Regions from separate parts of the Paenibacillus sp. IITD108 genome, predicted to be linked through region 3. Evidence: riboswitches for the same ligand, from Rfam matches in the RefSeq annotation. Region 3 holds a riboswitch; each other region holds the start of a gene.
The links. A riboswitch is a leader RNA that binds a small molecule or an ion and turns the genes downstream of it on or off. The one in region 3 is predicted to bind cyclic di-AMP.

Region 1: another riboswitch for cyclic di-AMP. It lies ahead of V1L65_RS27390 (hypothetical protein); the one in region 3 lies ahead of V1L65_RS04270 (C40 family peptidase).
Region 2: another riboswitch for cyclic di-AMP. It lies ahead of V1L65_RS18985 (KamA family radical SAM protein); the one in region 3 lies ahead of V1L65_RS04270 (C40 family peptidase).

What each region holds. Positions count from the first base shown of each region.
Region 1 covers NZ_JAZHCT010000055.1:7,455-11,759, reverse strand. The annotation lists gene V1L65_RS27410 (RNA polymerase sigma factor) at 1-299, opposite strand, end outside; gene V1L65_RS27405 (hypothetical protein) at 757-975, shown strand; gene V1L65_RS27400 (DinB family protein) at 1,094-1,564, opposite strand; gene V1L65_RS27395 (hypothetical protein) at 1,639-2,166, opposite strand; cyclic di-AMP (ydaO/yuaA leader) riboswitch at 2,413-2,604, shown strand; gene V1L65_RS27390 (hypothetical protein) at 2,683-2,982, shown strand; gene V1L65_RS27385 (ankyrin repeat domain-containing protein) at 3,261-3,992, shown strand; gene V1L65_RS27380 (sensor histidine kinase) at 4,041-4,305, shown strand, end outside.
Region 2 covers NZ_JAZHCT010000022.1:102,137-106,441, forward strand. The annotation lists gene V1L65_RS18970 (diaminopimelate dehydrogenase) at 1-600, shown strand, start outside; gene V1L65_RS18975 (hypothetical protein) at 771-905, shown strand; gene infC (translation initiation factor IF-3) at 1,172-1,651, shown strand; cyclic di-AMP (ydaO/yuaA leader) riboswitch at 1,918-2,063, shown strand; gene V1L65_RS18985 (KamA family radical SAM protein) at 2,242-3,378, shown strand; gene V1L65_RS18990 (hypothetical protein) at 3,327-3,488, shown strand; gene deoC (deoxyribose-phosphate aldolase) at 3,527-4,225, shown strand.
Region 3 covers NZ_JAZHCT010000003.1:277,491-281,795, forward strand. The annotation lists gene V1L65_RS04265 (glutamine--tRNA ligase/YqeY domain fusion protein) at 398-2,071, opposite strand; cyclic di-AMP (ydaO/yuaA leader) riboswitch at 2,376-2,538, shown strand; gene V1L65_RS04270 (C40 family peptidase) at 2,542-3,015, shown strand; gene V1L65_RS04275 (MFS transporter) at 3,081-4,305, opposite strand, start outside.

The DNA of each region.
Region 1 (4,305 bases), on a different contig from region 3:
AAATCAATCGAATCCAGCAGCTCCGCCGTTTGCACATATCCGAAAACCTCAGGGTCGTGCCCGTATACAACTTCCTTGCGCTTGCGGTAGTAATCAATAACCGTATTGCGGGCTATCGCAACAAGCCAGCGCTTCTGCTGCTCCTCCTTCAGCCTTACCGTATCAAAGCTTTGCAGAGCTTTTCTGAATATATCTGCGACGAGATCATCCGTATCCCATTTGTTTCCCGTCTTATACCAGACAAAGCGATAAATATCATCAAAATAACGATCATACATCACTATAAAAGGATCGTTCATCCTCGCTCCTCCTCCCTGCAAATAGTAACGATAAAGTACCGAAAAAGTAACACACCGCTCATTAAAAACAATACTATTCATCATACTAATTTAAATTTTGGCAAAAGCAAAATTATAATTGGACAGTGCAGTAACCATTCACTGAGGATAAACGGCTTAGCCGTCCTTTGCTTAGATGAAGGAGGCGGTTTACCGATGAAATATAGGAAACAGGTTGAAATCAATTTCTTAATAGGCAGAGCCAATTGAAAAATTGATTTATAGTTGAAAACTTATACTTTCCTATATTTGAAAAAAGCCAAGCGTCTTCATTCTGCAAGGAATCGACAACTTCGCTAGATGGTCAGTCGTTCCGTTATTACGCCTAAAATCGTAGTTTTGAGGCGGCAAAGTGACAGACGTTCCGTTATTGATCTAAAAATCGCAAAAAGTGCCCCATTCGAAGCCGAATAGCGGAATGAGTGACCGCGAAATTGAGAAAATAGCGTTTTTTAAGCAAATAACGGAACGTGTGACCATCTGTGAGCAAGATTGGGACTGGCGTACAACAGCGGTCGGAATCCCAATCTTGATCGCAGTGCCCCCCTTTCTTTTGTTTGTTGCAATTATCCACAATGAATCAACAGTCTCAATTTTGTCCGCTACAACGTGGAAATTGGCAAATAATAAGCGCTAATGGTCATCAGAGTCCACATCATCAGGATCCATTCAAAAAAAGCAGCCTGTCCGCAGCAATCATCTCGATTGCGGCAAACAGACTGCTTATTATCATTAAACATTGAGCAGATTAAAGATTATTGCATTTCTTTAGTTGGTCCCATGACACCTGGAACAGACAAGCCTGCCTGACGCAGCAGCACCGTCATTTGACCTCTGTGGTGTGTCTGGTGATCAACCATAATACGCAAAAACTTGCCGCGCGGAAGAGGGTTGCCAAAGCCATTGATTTCCTCAAGCAATTGCTCATCCGTCAAGCTCTTCGCAGCTTCGCTGTATGCCGCAATTACTTCATTATACTTGGCGATAACCTCAGTCATCGAAGCCGGTACTGGAGTTCCTTTGCCTAGACCCGGCACATCCAACCCAGATAGTTGGCCAAACACGCCTGCGGAGCCTACCAAATGCCAAGCCAGCCAGCCGAGGGAATTATGTCCTTCCGCTATTGCAACATCCATTTTATCGTCGGAAATTGCTTGAAACACAGAAAGCGTGCCTGCAGCCGAAGCTGACCATTCTTCTATAAAATCTGCCACTGTACGATACATAATTTAAACCTCCATCTTCTATGTTCTATTTCTATATTAACGAACTTATAGGCGAATATCAAATCTATAGCAGCTTATAAATTAATAGTATTAGCATCAAGCTTTTCTAACGATTCAAGCATATATTGCACCAGCTCTGAAATATCGCCCATCTGCTCTTCATTAATCTGTCTAATAAAGTTCAATTCGACAACATTGCTCCAGCCTGCGGTTTGTGTACCGTACGTATAGCTTAGCGTTTGCTGCAAAGTTACAGCCGGATCCCAAATTTCCCGCAAAATCTTTTCTATTTGGCTGCACGCTGTCTGTTCATCCATAACCGTCAAATAAAAATAAATCGACAAGGAACAACCAGGATTGGCACCCTCCTGCTCCAATATTTCCGCAGCCAAATTATTCAGAGAAGCATGCAGCCTAACCTCTGCACTAATATTAGGCTGCTTGACCAGATGAAATTTGAGCTTGAACTCGCGTCCCATCACCGACAGCTCGACCGTATCCTTTCGATCGGAAACTAAAATGTACTGATTCAAATTATCCAAATCATACAGTTCGTTTTCGAAAGCTATTTTTAAATTATCAAATACAGTTGGATCAAACATTTTACATCTCCCTTGCAGTTTATCTAAGGTTTATTTATCCATCATTTTATAGGCGAAAAAATGAAAATGAAAGCATACGGGACTATTCTTTTAAAAAATTAAGAAAATAGCTTGTCTTTACGGTTACATTACAAGCAAATGCTGCTCCATGCAAAGCTATGACTTTTTTTGTTATTTTACAACTTTTACAAGCAAGCGTATCATACAATTTATCTTCAAAAGCGATTCAAACCATGTTCACAATTTTACTCCTAACCGCTGAATCCTATACAGGAACGGAGGAACCATCCGATAACAGCTTGCACCATCCGGTGTCCGCCATTATCTACCGGGGTGAATCCTGCATGCTTGCCAGAATCAAGCAAGGCAAGTCATGGGAGGGGCAATCTCACTGCCCTAATCCGTCAGCTAACTCCGTAAGCGTTGCAGAGAGAGGATGATTGTTATGATGAAAGCATAGACCTGACTGTTCCTTCAGCTAAAGCTAAAAATCGAGTTGAAAGGCGCGTGATGTCCGTGATGCATAACCGAATCGAGCATTTGCAAAGTGAAATTCCTTATAAAAACAAAGATATTGCTCTATATGCCAAACATGTATACGAATCATTGGAGCAATTCGAGGATCAGCACCGCAAGCTGGTTGCCGTTCAAGCTATTTATGGCAGCAAGCCTGTCGGCGAGCAGGAGATTCTTTTTTACGAAACCATCCGGTATATGAAAGAACAGCTTATTACTACCCTGGAAAATACGATTGATGATTTGAAGCATATTGGCGATAAAAATTACGTCAAGCATTTTCGGGATGGTGTCGAATAACAGTTTTTGAAAAAGAAAAATTTATAAGCATTTATGTTAGCACATCATTTTAAGCAAGGAGCAGGTTGTCCACAGCGGGCAGCATGCTCTTTTTTTAATATAGGAAAACATAAGTTTTCACCTATAAATCAATTTTTCAAGGACGGCGGAGCCGTTTATCCTTGTTTGTTTATACTTTTTTAATATCATGTTTGCGGACTATTTATTTTTTTTTGCTATGATGAAATAATAACAAAATTTTACCTGCTATAATACGAGGACAGGAGGACGGATAAGCGATGCTTCGATCAACAATAATACTTATTATAGGACTGGTGCTGCTTACGCAATCAGGCTGTCAAACCAACTTCAATCAAAATAATAATAAAAACAATCCACAAAAAACAGAACAGGCATTGGAGGAGAATATGGATAAATTAAACATTGAATTTTTGCAGGCCGCAGAGCATAACAAAAAAGAAGAAATGGCGGTGCTGCTTGAGCAAGGCGCAAATATCAACGCTGTTGACAACCGCGGCAGAACGGCTGCCATGATCGCTGTCCATACGAACGAGCTAGATTTGTTCCAATGGCTTATCGATAAAGGCGCTGATATTAATATTCGCGATAATCGCTCCGATAATCCGCTTCTTTATGCCGGCGCTGAGGGCTTGCTTGATTTCGTGCGCGCAGCTGTTGCCGCAGGAGCAGATACAAAGCTGACAAACCGCTTTGGCGGTACAGCTTTAATCCCTGCCGCTGATCGCGGTCATGTCGATATCGTCAAGGAGCTGCTAAAAACGTCTGATGTCAATATTGATCATATTAACAATCTGGGCTGGACAGCGCTGCTGGAAGCTGTTCTGCTCGGCAATGGCGGAACCAGACATCAGCAAATTGTGAATTTGCTGATCGAGTATGGTGCTGATGTCAATATAGCCGACTCTGAAGGTGTTACTCCGCTGCAGCATGCCAAGCGGTTAGGCTATAGCGAAATGGTGCAGGCATTGGAAGCAGCCGGCGGCGAATAGCGTAATGAGGCAACAAAAGCCTACATTAATGAAAGTGGTGGTGACAACTTGTCCATTCGCTTTAGACTGCTGCTCTCTTTTACTTCCGTCGTAATCGTATCCGTCATTTTATTCATACTGTCCGCCTATCTGCTCTCTGTTGCCGTAACTGGTGATTTCCGCAGCATTCGCAGCTTTTATACGATTCATTATTCGCTGCATCCTTTGTCGGAGGAAGAAGAGAGCTTATTTCTTGATCTTAAATATTTAGCAAAGCATGACCCCCTTCAATTGAAAAATCAAGTGCTGCTGGAGGAATACAATTTCCAGTTGA
Region 2 (4,305 bases), on a different contig from region 3:
TTTTCCTTGAATCGCCTGCTTGGCGAAGCGGTATTGCCAGAAGGCAAGGAGTATACGTTCTGGGGCAAAGGTGTGAGCCAAGGTCATTCCGATGCGATTCGCCGTGTGAATGGCGTCAAAAATGGCGTGCAGTACACGATCCCAAGTGAAGATGCTGTCGAGAGAGTACGCGCTGGAGAAAATCCTGAGCTGGATACTCGCGAGAAGCATATCCGTGTTTGTTATGTTGTGAAGGAAGAAGGCGCTGATGAGACGGCAATCGCAAATGAAATCAAAACGATGCCGAATTATTTCGCTGACTACGATACAACGGTACACTTTATTACAGAAGACGAGCTGAAAGCTAAGCATTCTGCAATGCCTCATGGCGGCATGGTGCTTCGCAGCGGCAAAACAGGAACAGGCAATACGCAAATTATTGAATTTGGTTTGAAGCTGGACAGTAATCCTGAGTTTACAGCGAGTGTTGTAGTAGCATGTGCAAGAGCAGCCTATAAGCTTGCTGAAGAGGGTCAAAGAGGCGCTAAGACGATCTTTGATATTCCGCTAGGCTATTTGTCGCCTAAGTCTGGAGCTGAGCTTCGAAAGGAAATGCTGTAATCATCTAATTGCGGCGAGCCTAATATGAATCAAACAGATTGAAGAAGTCCCAGGCAGAGTAATGCTTGGGACTTCTTCACTATTTAAGTAAGCTAAGGTTACTTTTGTATGAAAGCTGACTTATTATTACATAATGTATATAATTTCTTAGACTTGCAGGAGGTGCTGCAATGATGAAATGGGTAAAAATGAGCGGTAAATGCCTTCTAGCCGCATTTTTATTGTTGTTTGCGCTACTCTGTTTGTTTGAAATTGTTTTTATAGCAGGCATATGGTTTAAATCGACTTTTGAGGGGATCGATTAATTGTGGGCAACTAATGATAAGCAATAAGAAAGGGGAACGAAGAGCAAGATTGGGAATGGAGAAGCGGCAGCGTCCGCCTTTGTAGACCAATTTTATCCTTTATAGGGGTTATTTCGTCAAAAAAATTGGACTACAACAGCGGTCGGAATCCCAAACTTGATCGTAGCAGTATCCCTTACGATTGCCTTATTCACAATTAATCGACACCCTCCATTTATTAGCCGAATAAAGAACGGAGGCTGGCAGTAGTGGCAGGTTCAATCATTATGAATGAGAAAATAAAAGCAGCAGAGGTTTTGCTGACTGGATTAGATGGGCAGGAGATAGGCGTAGTTTCTCGCGAGGATGCGCTTGCTATGGCTAAGCAGCAATCCGCAGATCTGGTATGTACATCGCTGATGAGCAGTCCGCCGCCCTGCCGCCTTGTTGCCAAGGGGCAAGCCAAGCAGCAGCGCGATCAGCAGAAAAAGCAGGAAAGCAATAAGCCAGCCAAAGTGAAGGAGCTTCGTCTGTCACCAGAGATTGAAGAACATGATTATGAGACGAAATGCCGTCAGGCACAAAAGCTTCTTGAGTCAGGCCACTCCGTACTGCTGGTTGTCAAAATTAGCGGCAAGCAGGGAGCGGCAGCGAAGGAGCTTATCGAAAGATTAGTGAAGGATCTGGCAGAATCGGGGAGCAAGCAAACAGGAATACAAGTGAGCGGCAAGCAGGCGGCAGTACAACTTCAGCCTAAAGCTGAATAGAGTTACGGGCATAAGAGAGCAAGGGAGACTGTCGATTAATTGTGGGCAACTATTAAAAAGCAATAAGAAAGGGGATATCCTTAACAGGGTTTATTTATTAAGAAAAATTGGACTACAACAGCGGTCGGAATCCCAATCTTGATCGCAGTGGCCCCCCTTCTTATTGCTTGTTGCCTTATCCACAATTAATCGACAGTCTCCAGGGAAGCCTTAATGTAATAAAAATATCCAGCCTGAGGTTGACGAACAAGCATTCAATCATATAAACTATAGTTACGCTTAATTTCCGATCTTTCGAATCGGAAAGCGGGGGAACCAATCTTGTGGGGCGAATAGATCGCATGAAGCGAATCTTAGGGGACCATCTTACCCGAGTCCGTCAGCTAACCTCGTCAGCAGTGGGTGGGTCATTGCTTTCTTAATTTATAATCTTACACATAATGACCCTGTTAAAGTGATAGCAGCAGTCCTACGCGACTGCAAGCTCTATTGCTTTGCTGGCACCTGCCGGCCGGGGTTATTTTTTGTTTTTCGTCAGACCATCCACTGGTGAAGCGTGCATATCAAATCTTATTTTAGGAGGGGTTTGAATGGCGCAGCCAAAGTATGTTATGAATTTAGATCGTCTCACAATGATTCCGGAGAGTGAACGAGAGCGACTAAAGCCGATAACAGAAAAGTTTGCATTTCGTGTGAATGATTATTACTTATCGCTCATTGATTGGAATGATCCCGATGACCCGATTCGCAGGTTAGTGATACCGAACGAGGGAGAGCTGATGGAATACGGCAGATGGGACGCTTCTGATGAGGAAGCCAACTATGTCGTGCCAGGGTGCCAGCATAAGTATGGCACAACTGCACTGCTTATTGTGTCAGAGGTATGCGGTGCGTATTGCAGATATTGCTTCCGCAAACGTTTATTCCGCAATGATGTGAAGGAAGCAGTATCCAATGTCGATCCGGGAATTGAGTATATCGCCGCCAATCCGAGTATTAACAATGTATTGCTCACTGGCGGAGACAGCTTAATACTTGGAACACCTAAGTTAAGAAGCATTATTGAACGCTTGAGAGAGATTGACCATGTCAAAATTATTCGCCTCGGCTCCAAGATGCCGGTATTTAATCCGATGCGAATCTATGAGGATGAAGCATTGCTGGAGTTGATCAAGCAGTATTCTACGCCTGAGAAGCGAATCTATGTTATGGCTCATATCAACCACCCACGAGAAATTACGCCGGAGGCAAAGCGCGGCTTTCAAGCGCTGCATGAGGCTGGCGCCATTGTTGTCAATCAAACCCCTATTATTCGCGGCATAAACGATGATGCTGACGTACTTGCCGAGCTGCTGGATCAATTGTCCTGGGCCGGCGTTACCCCTTACTATTTCTTTATTAACCGCCCTGTTGCCGGAAATCGTGATTTTGTTGTTTCTTTGCAAAGAGCATACCAGCTTGTTGAACAGGCTAAAGCAAAGACGTCAGGACTAGGCAAGCGCGTCAGATTATCGATGAGCCATTCTTCAGGCAAAATAGAAATATTGGCGATTGAGAACGGTAAGGCGTATTTGAAGTATCATCAGTCCCGAGAGGGCAATTACGGTCAGTTTATGATTCTTGATTGTCCGCCAGAGGCGTCATGGTTTGACGATTTGCCTGGCAGCGAGAAGTATTGGCAGAAGGAAGAAGAAGAGCAGGACAGCGAGGCTATCGAGGCAGTGTAACTGGAACTGTACTTGCTCATGATGACTTGCGCAAGCTGCTGACGCCGCTGCTGCTTTTCAGTAAGCTATTGTTGTTCAACGAGGCAGGCATTATAATGAATGGACAATAGCTACTGTAAAGCAGACTAGCAGGGAGGGGCATGGTGCAATGAATATACATGAGCAAGACAAAGAGGTTACAGCTGCTCAGCTGGCCGCTATGATCGACCATACGCTGCTGAAGCCGGAAGCAACCAAACAAGAGATTATTGAGCTGTGCAAGGATGCCAGGCAGTATCAATTTGCTACAGTTTGCGTAAACCCAAGCTGGGTTTCGCTGGCAGCCAAGGAGCTGTCAGGCACTTCAACCGGTGTTACAACTGTAGTAGGCTTTCCATTGGGGGCTACCAGCTCGGCTGCCAAGGCATTTGAAGCCAAGCAAGCGATCATGGATGGGGCTAATGAAATTGATATGGTGCTGAATATCGGCTTGCTGCGATCTGGAGAGCTTGCAGCAGTAGAGCAGGATATTGCTGCAGTTGCGCAGGCATGCGGCGATCAGGCCGTTCTGAAGGTTATTTTGGAATCAGGCATGCTGTCTGACGAAGAAATTGTTACTGCATGCGAGCTGTCCGTCCGTGCAGGGGCTAACTTTGTCAAAACGTCAACCGGCTTTGGAAAGGGCGGAGCAACAGAGCAAGCTATCGCTTTGATGCGCCAAACGGTAGGCCCTAATATCGGCGTCAAAGCTTCCGGTGGAGTCCGCGATTATGATACGACCTGCCGCATGATTAAGGCAGGCGCGAGCCGCATTGGTGCTAGCGCAAGCGTTGCGATTGTTCAGGGTCAAAGCGGAGAAGGCTACTAATCATTATATTTAACAAAAAAGCTGCCAGTCTTATACTAGATTGCGCAGCTCATTTTGTTTATATATCTTACTGCTGCAGG
Region 3 (4,305 bases):
GCTTCCCCCATTCGTCCATCAGCTAACGCTTCGCGGGAGGGTGTCGATTAATTGTGGATAGGGCAACAAGCAATCGAAAGGGATGCTACTAGGATCAAGTTTGGGATTCCAACCGCTGTTGTAGTCCAATTTTTTGATGAAATAACCCCTGTAAAGGATAAAATTGGCCTACAAAGGCGGACGCTGCCGCTTCTCCATTCCCAATCTTGCTCTTCGTTCCCCTTTCTTATTGCTTAACAATAGTTGCCCACAATTAATCGACATTCTCCGCAAATACTCTAGCTTTGCAAATAAAGAGTGACGATTAACTCTTCAGCAAGCATGTGTACAAACAGACAGCCCGCCATTCATATTATATTCAGGCAGGCTGTCTGACTATGGTACAGTATAAATCTGCTTAAGCCTTCTTCGGATCGAAGGAGCTTTTCAGTGAGACAATACGGTTGAATACAAGCTGATCATCAGTGGAATCCTTCGTATCCACATTGAAATAGCCGTGCCGGAAAAATTGAAACTTATCCCCGCCCTCGGCATCCTTCATGTTTTCTTCAACAAATCCATTCAACACTTGCATCGAATTCGGATTAATCCGCTCCAGGAATGGCTTCTCTTCGCCTTCCTCCTCGCCGACAAACAGCGGCTCGATTAAACGGAATTGGGCCGGAACCGCTTGCGAAGCTTCTACCCAGTGAATCGTGCCTTTTACCTTGCGCTCTGTAAATCCGGAGCCACTCTTCGTACGCGGATCATAGGTGCAGCGAAGCTCAACGACATTGCCCGCTTCATCTTTAATTACTTCCTGACAGGTAATGAAGTAAGCATGCTTCAGACGAACCTCATTGCCAGGGAATAAGCGGAAATATTTGTTCGGAGGATTTTCCATAAAATCATCCTGCTCGATATATATTTCGCGGGAGAACGGAATTTGACGGCTGCCCATTTCTTCATTTTCGGCGTTGTTTTCCGCTTCCAGCCACTCAACCTGTCCTTCCGGATAGTTTGTAATAACAACCTTAAGAGGATCCAGTACCGCCATCGTACGAGGCGCCTTCAGCTTCAGGTCCTCGCGAATAAAAAACTCCAGATTGCGCTCGTCCACTACGCTGTTGTTTTTGGAAACACCGATTTCGCGGCAGAAGGTGCGGAATGCCTCCGGCGTATAGCCTCTGCGGCGCATGCCACCAATTGTCGGCATACGGGGATCGTCCCAGCCCGTCACAACGCCTTCATCTACCAGACGCTTTAAATTGCGCTTGCTCATAACGGTATTTGTCACATTCAAGCGGGCAAACTCATACTGGCGCGGCGTAGAATCCATTTCACATTGCTCAACAACCCATTCGTACAAAGGACGGTGATCCTCAAATTCCAGCGTACAGATCGAATGCGTAATATTCTCAATCGCATCGCTTAGCGGATGCGCAAAGTCATACATCGGATAAACGCACCAAGCATCGCCTGTACGATGATGGTGAGCATGGGAGATGCGATATAGAACAGGATCTCGCATCGTTATATTTGGCGATGACATGTCAATTTTGGCACGCAGCACACGGGAGCCGTCCGGAAACTCTCCTGCGCGCATCCGTGCGAACAAATCCAAATTCTCCTCCACGCTGCGCTCGCGATAAGGGCTGTTTTGGCCAGGCTCTGTCAGCGTGCCCCGTGTTTCCCTCATCTGCTCGGCCGTCAGATCGCAGACATAAGCCTTGCCTTTATTAATCAATAGGATGGCACGATTGTACATTTCCTCGAAATAATCGGAAGCAAAATGCAGCTCCTCCCAATCAAAGCCGAGCCAATGCACATCCTCTTTAATTGCCTCTACGAATTCCGTATCTTCTTTGAGAGGGTTAGTATCATCAAAACGCAAATGCGTTCTACCATTAAATTCGTCTGCCAGCTCAAAATTCAAACAAATGGACTTGGCGTGGCCTATATGCAAATAGCCGTTCGGCTCAGGCGGGAAACGAGTCACGATTTCCTGCACTCGGCCGCTCTTTAAATCTTCTATTACAATGTTTTTAATAAAGTTTGAAGATGCTGTCTTATTGTCCGCTACATTCTCCATTGCGACCAACCTTTCCCACGTATACTTATATCCTCTTATGATACACAATTGCGCATAAAATTACACGCTGAATCGTGCTGAATCGGTATTTTGTTTATGAATAAAACACATTTTTCATTAATATCTTCTCATTTTCACCATCTAGCAGCAATTTGCAAGTATTATATTGTTTGTGGAGCAAGATATCCTTATTGTTCCAATCTTCAACCAACTACATTTTATGACTTGAAAGATGAGAATTATTAAAAGTAGTAAGGTTGTGAAGGATTTAATCGGTTATTACCGAAATATAGCATGTACATTTTTTAAAAATTTGCCTAATTCCCTAACGGGAAACGGGGGAACCATTTTGGGTGAATTGACTTCAGATTGCATGGGCTGCCTAAAGCGCTACCAATCTTGGGGAGTCATAGGGGACCTTCAACCGAACCCCACAGCTAACCTCGTAGGCACCGGAAGGAGTTTCATCATTGAAGAAGATTACAGCAACAATTCTAGGTCTTGTGCTTTTGCTAACGTTTTCAGCTAGCGAAGCATTCGCAGCATCAAAGATGGACGGCATTATCGATGATCTAATCGGAACAAAGTACAGATACGGCGGTACAACTACAAGCGGCTTCGACTGCTCCGGGTTTACCAAGTTTGTATTTGCTAAGATGGATATCGAACTGTCGCGTTCTTCCACAAGCCAAGCTACTGAAGGCGTTAAAGTAGCAAAAGCTGATCTTATTGCAGGCGATCTTGTATTTTTTGATACAAGCGGATCTAACAATGGCGGTATTACACATGTAGGCATCTATGTTGGAGACGGCAAATTTGCTCATGCGTCAACCTCCAGAGGCGTTATTATTGATAATCTTAATTCAAACTACTACAAACCGCGTTATGTTACAGCGCGTCGTATCATGAGTGATGAATCACATTCTACTTACGCTGCGAAATAGAATCAAGGAGAAACCGTGTATCCTCTTAATCAAAGGACGCACGGTTTTTTATTTATTGCTCTTGATTAACTAACCGACACTGGTTTGGACGCGAGCCCTCTTGCCTGCTTTACGCCTAATATAATCCATATGATAAGCAAAGAAAGCAGTATAATGACGAGTGCAGCCAAATACCATAATGTAGCCGAAATCGTATACTGGTCCATAAACCAGCCAGTTATACGAGGAAATACAGCCCCTCCTATACCGCCGCATGCCACCAAAATGCTCGTTGTCCTCTCTGTCGTTCCAGGCAGCAAACTATTGGCATACACAAGGCCAATCCCAAACAATCCCGCAAAAAACAAGCCGCTAAGCGCGATAAAGACCAGCATTAACAAATATGTATCGAATAATGTCATTAAACAAAACACAATAGCGGAAGCTGCCGTTGCAATCAGCAAATACTTCGTATAGCCCATGCGATCAGCGAGTATGCCTGCAAAAATGCGGCCTATAGCAACTGTTCCCCAAAACACGCTTAGCGTTGAAGCTGCCGCTACCTCAGACGCCTGAGTATGCTCAATTAGAATGGCCGGCAAATAGTTAGAAAAGCTCATCTCCATGCCGACATAGAACATAAAGAACAAAGCCGCCAGTGCAAGAAAGGGAAGCATGCGCTTCGAATAACCCCAGACGATCGCCTTGCCGTGTTCTGCTGTGTTCTGCTTTCTTTCCCGCGCCTTCTCCAGGCTTCTTTGCGCGGACAATTCATCGTCCAGCTTGCCAAAGGACAGGGTCAGCCATAAAACAAAAATAATACCTGACATAGCCGCTAATATTGGAAAGGACAGCTGCCAAATGTTCTGCTGGATCAAATATGCTGCCGTTAGCGGAATAACAAGCGCCCCGATGCCAAAGAAGGTTTCCAGCCTGCTCATGGCAGCAGCAGTTCCTTCCTTGTGCAATTCAATAATCATCGCGCCGACAATCGCTTCTGTCATGCCAAAGCCCAATCCTGCCAAAGGCGCCACAGCCAGCATCCAGCCCCATGGAAGCAGCAAACTGTAAGCCGCTTCACTGAGGGTGAGCATACCGATAGCGAACAGTACGGTTGTGCGCTTTCCAAATCTTGCAGATATAGCCGGCGTGAATAATACACCTACTAAAAAGCCAAGAAATTGATTCATAATCCATTGACCGCCATCTTTGTAGGACAGCCCATAATGCTCGATCAGCTGTTCAAGAATGGAGCCGCCGATAATATGGGCGACTCCAATAAGCAAGTAGGAAAAACAGCCGAGCCAAAGT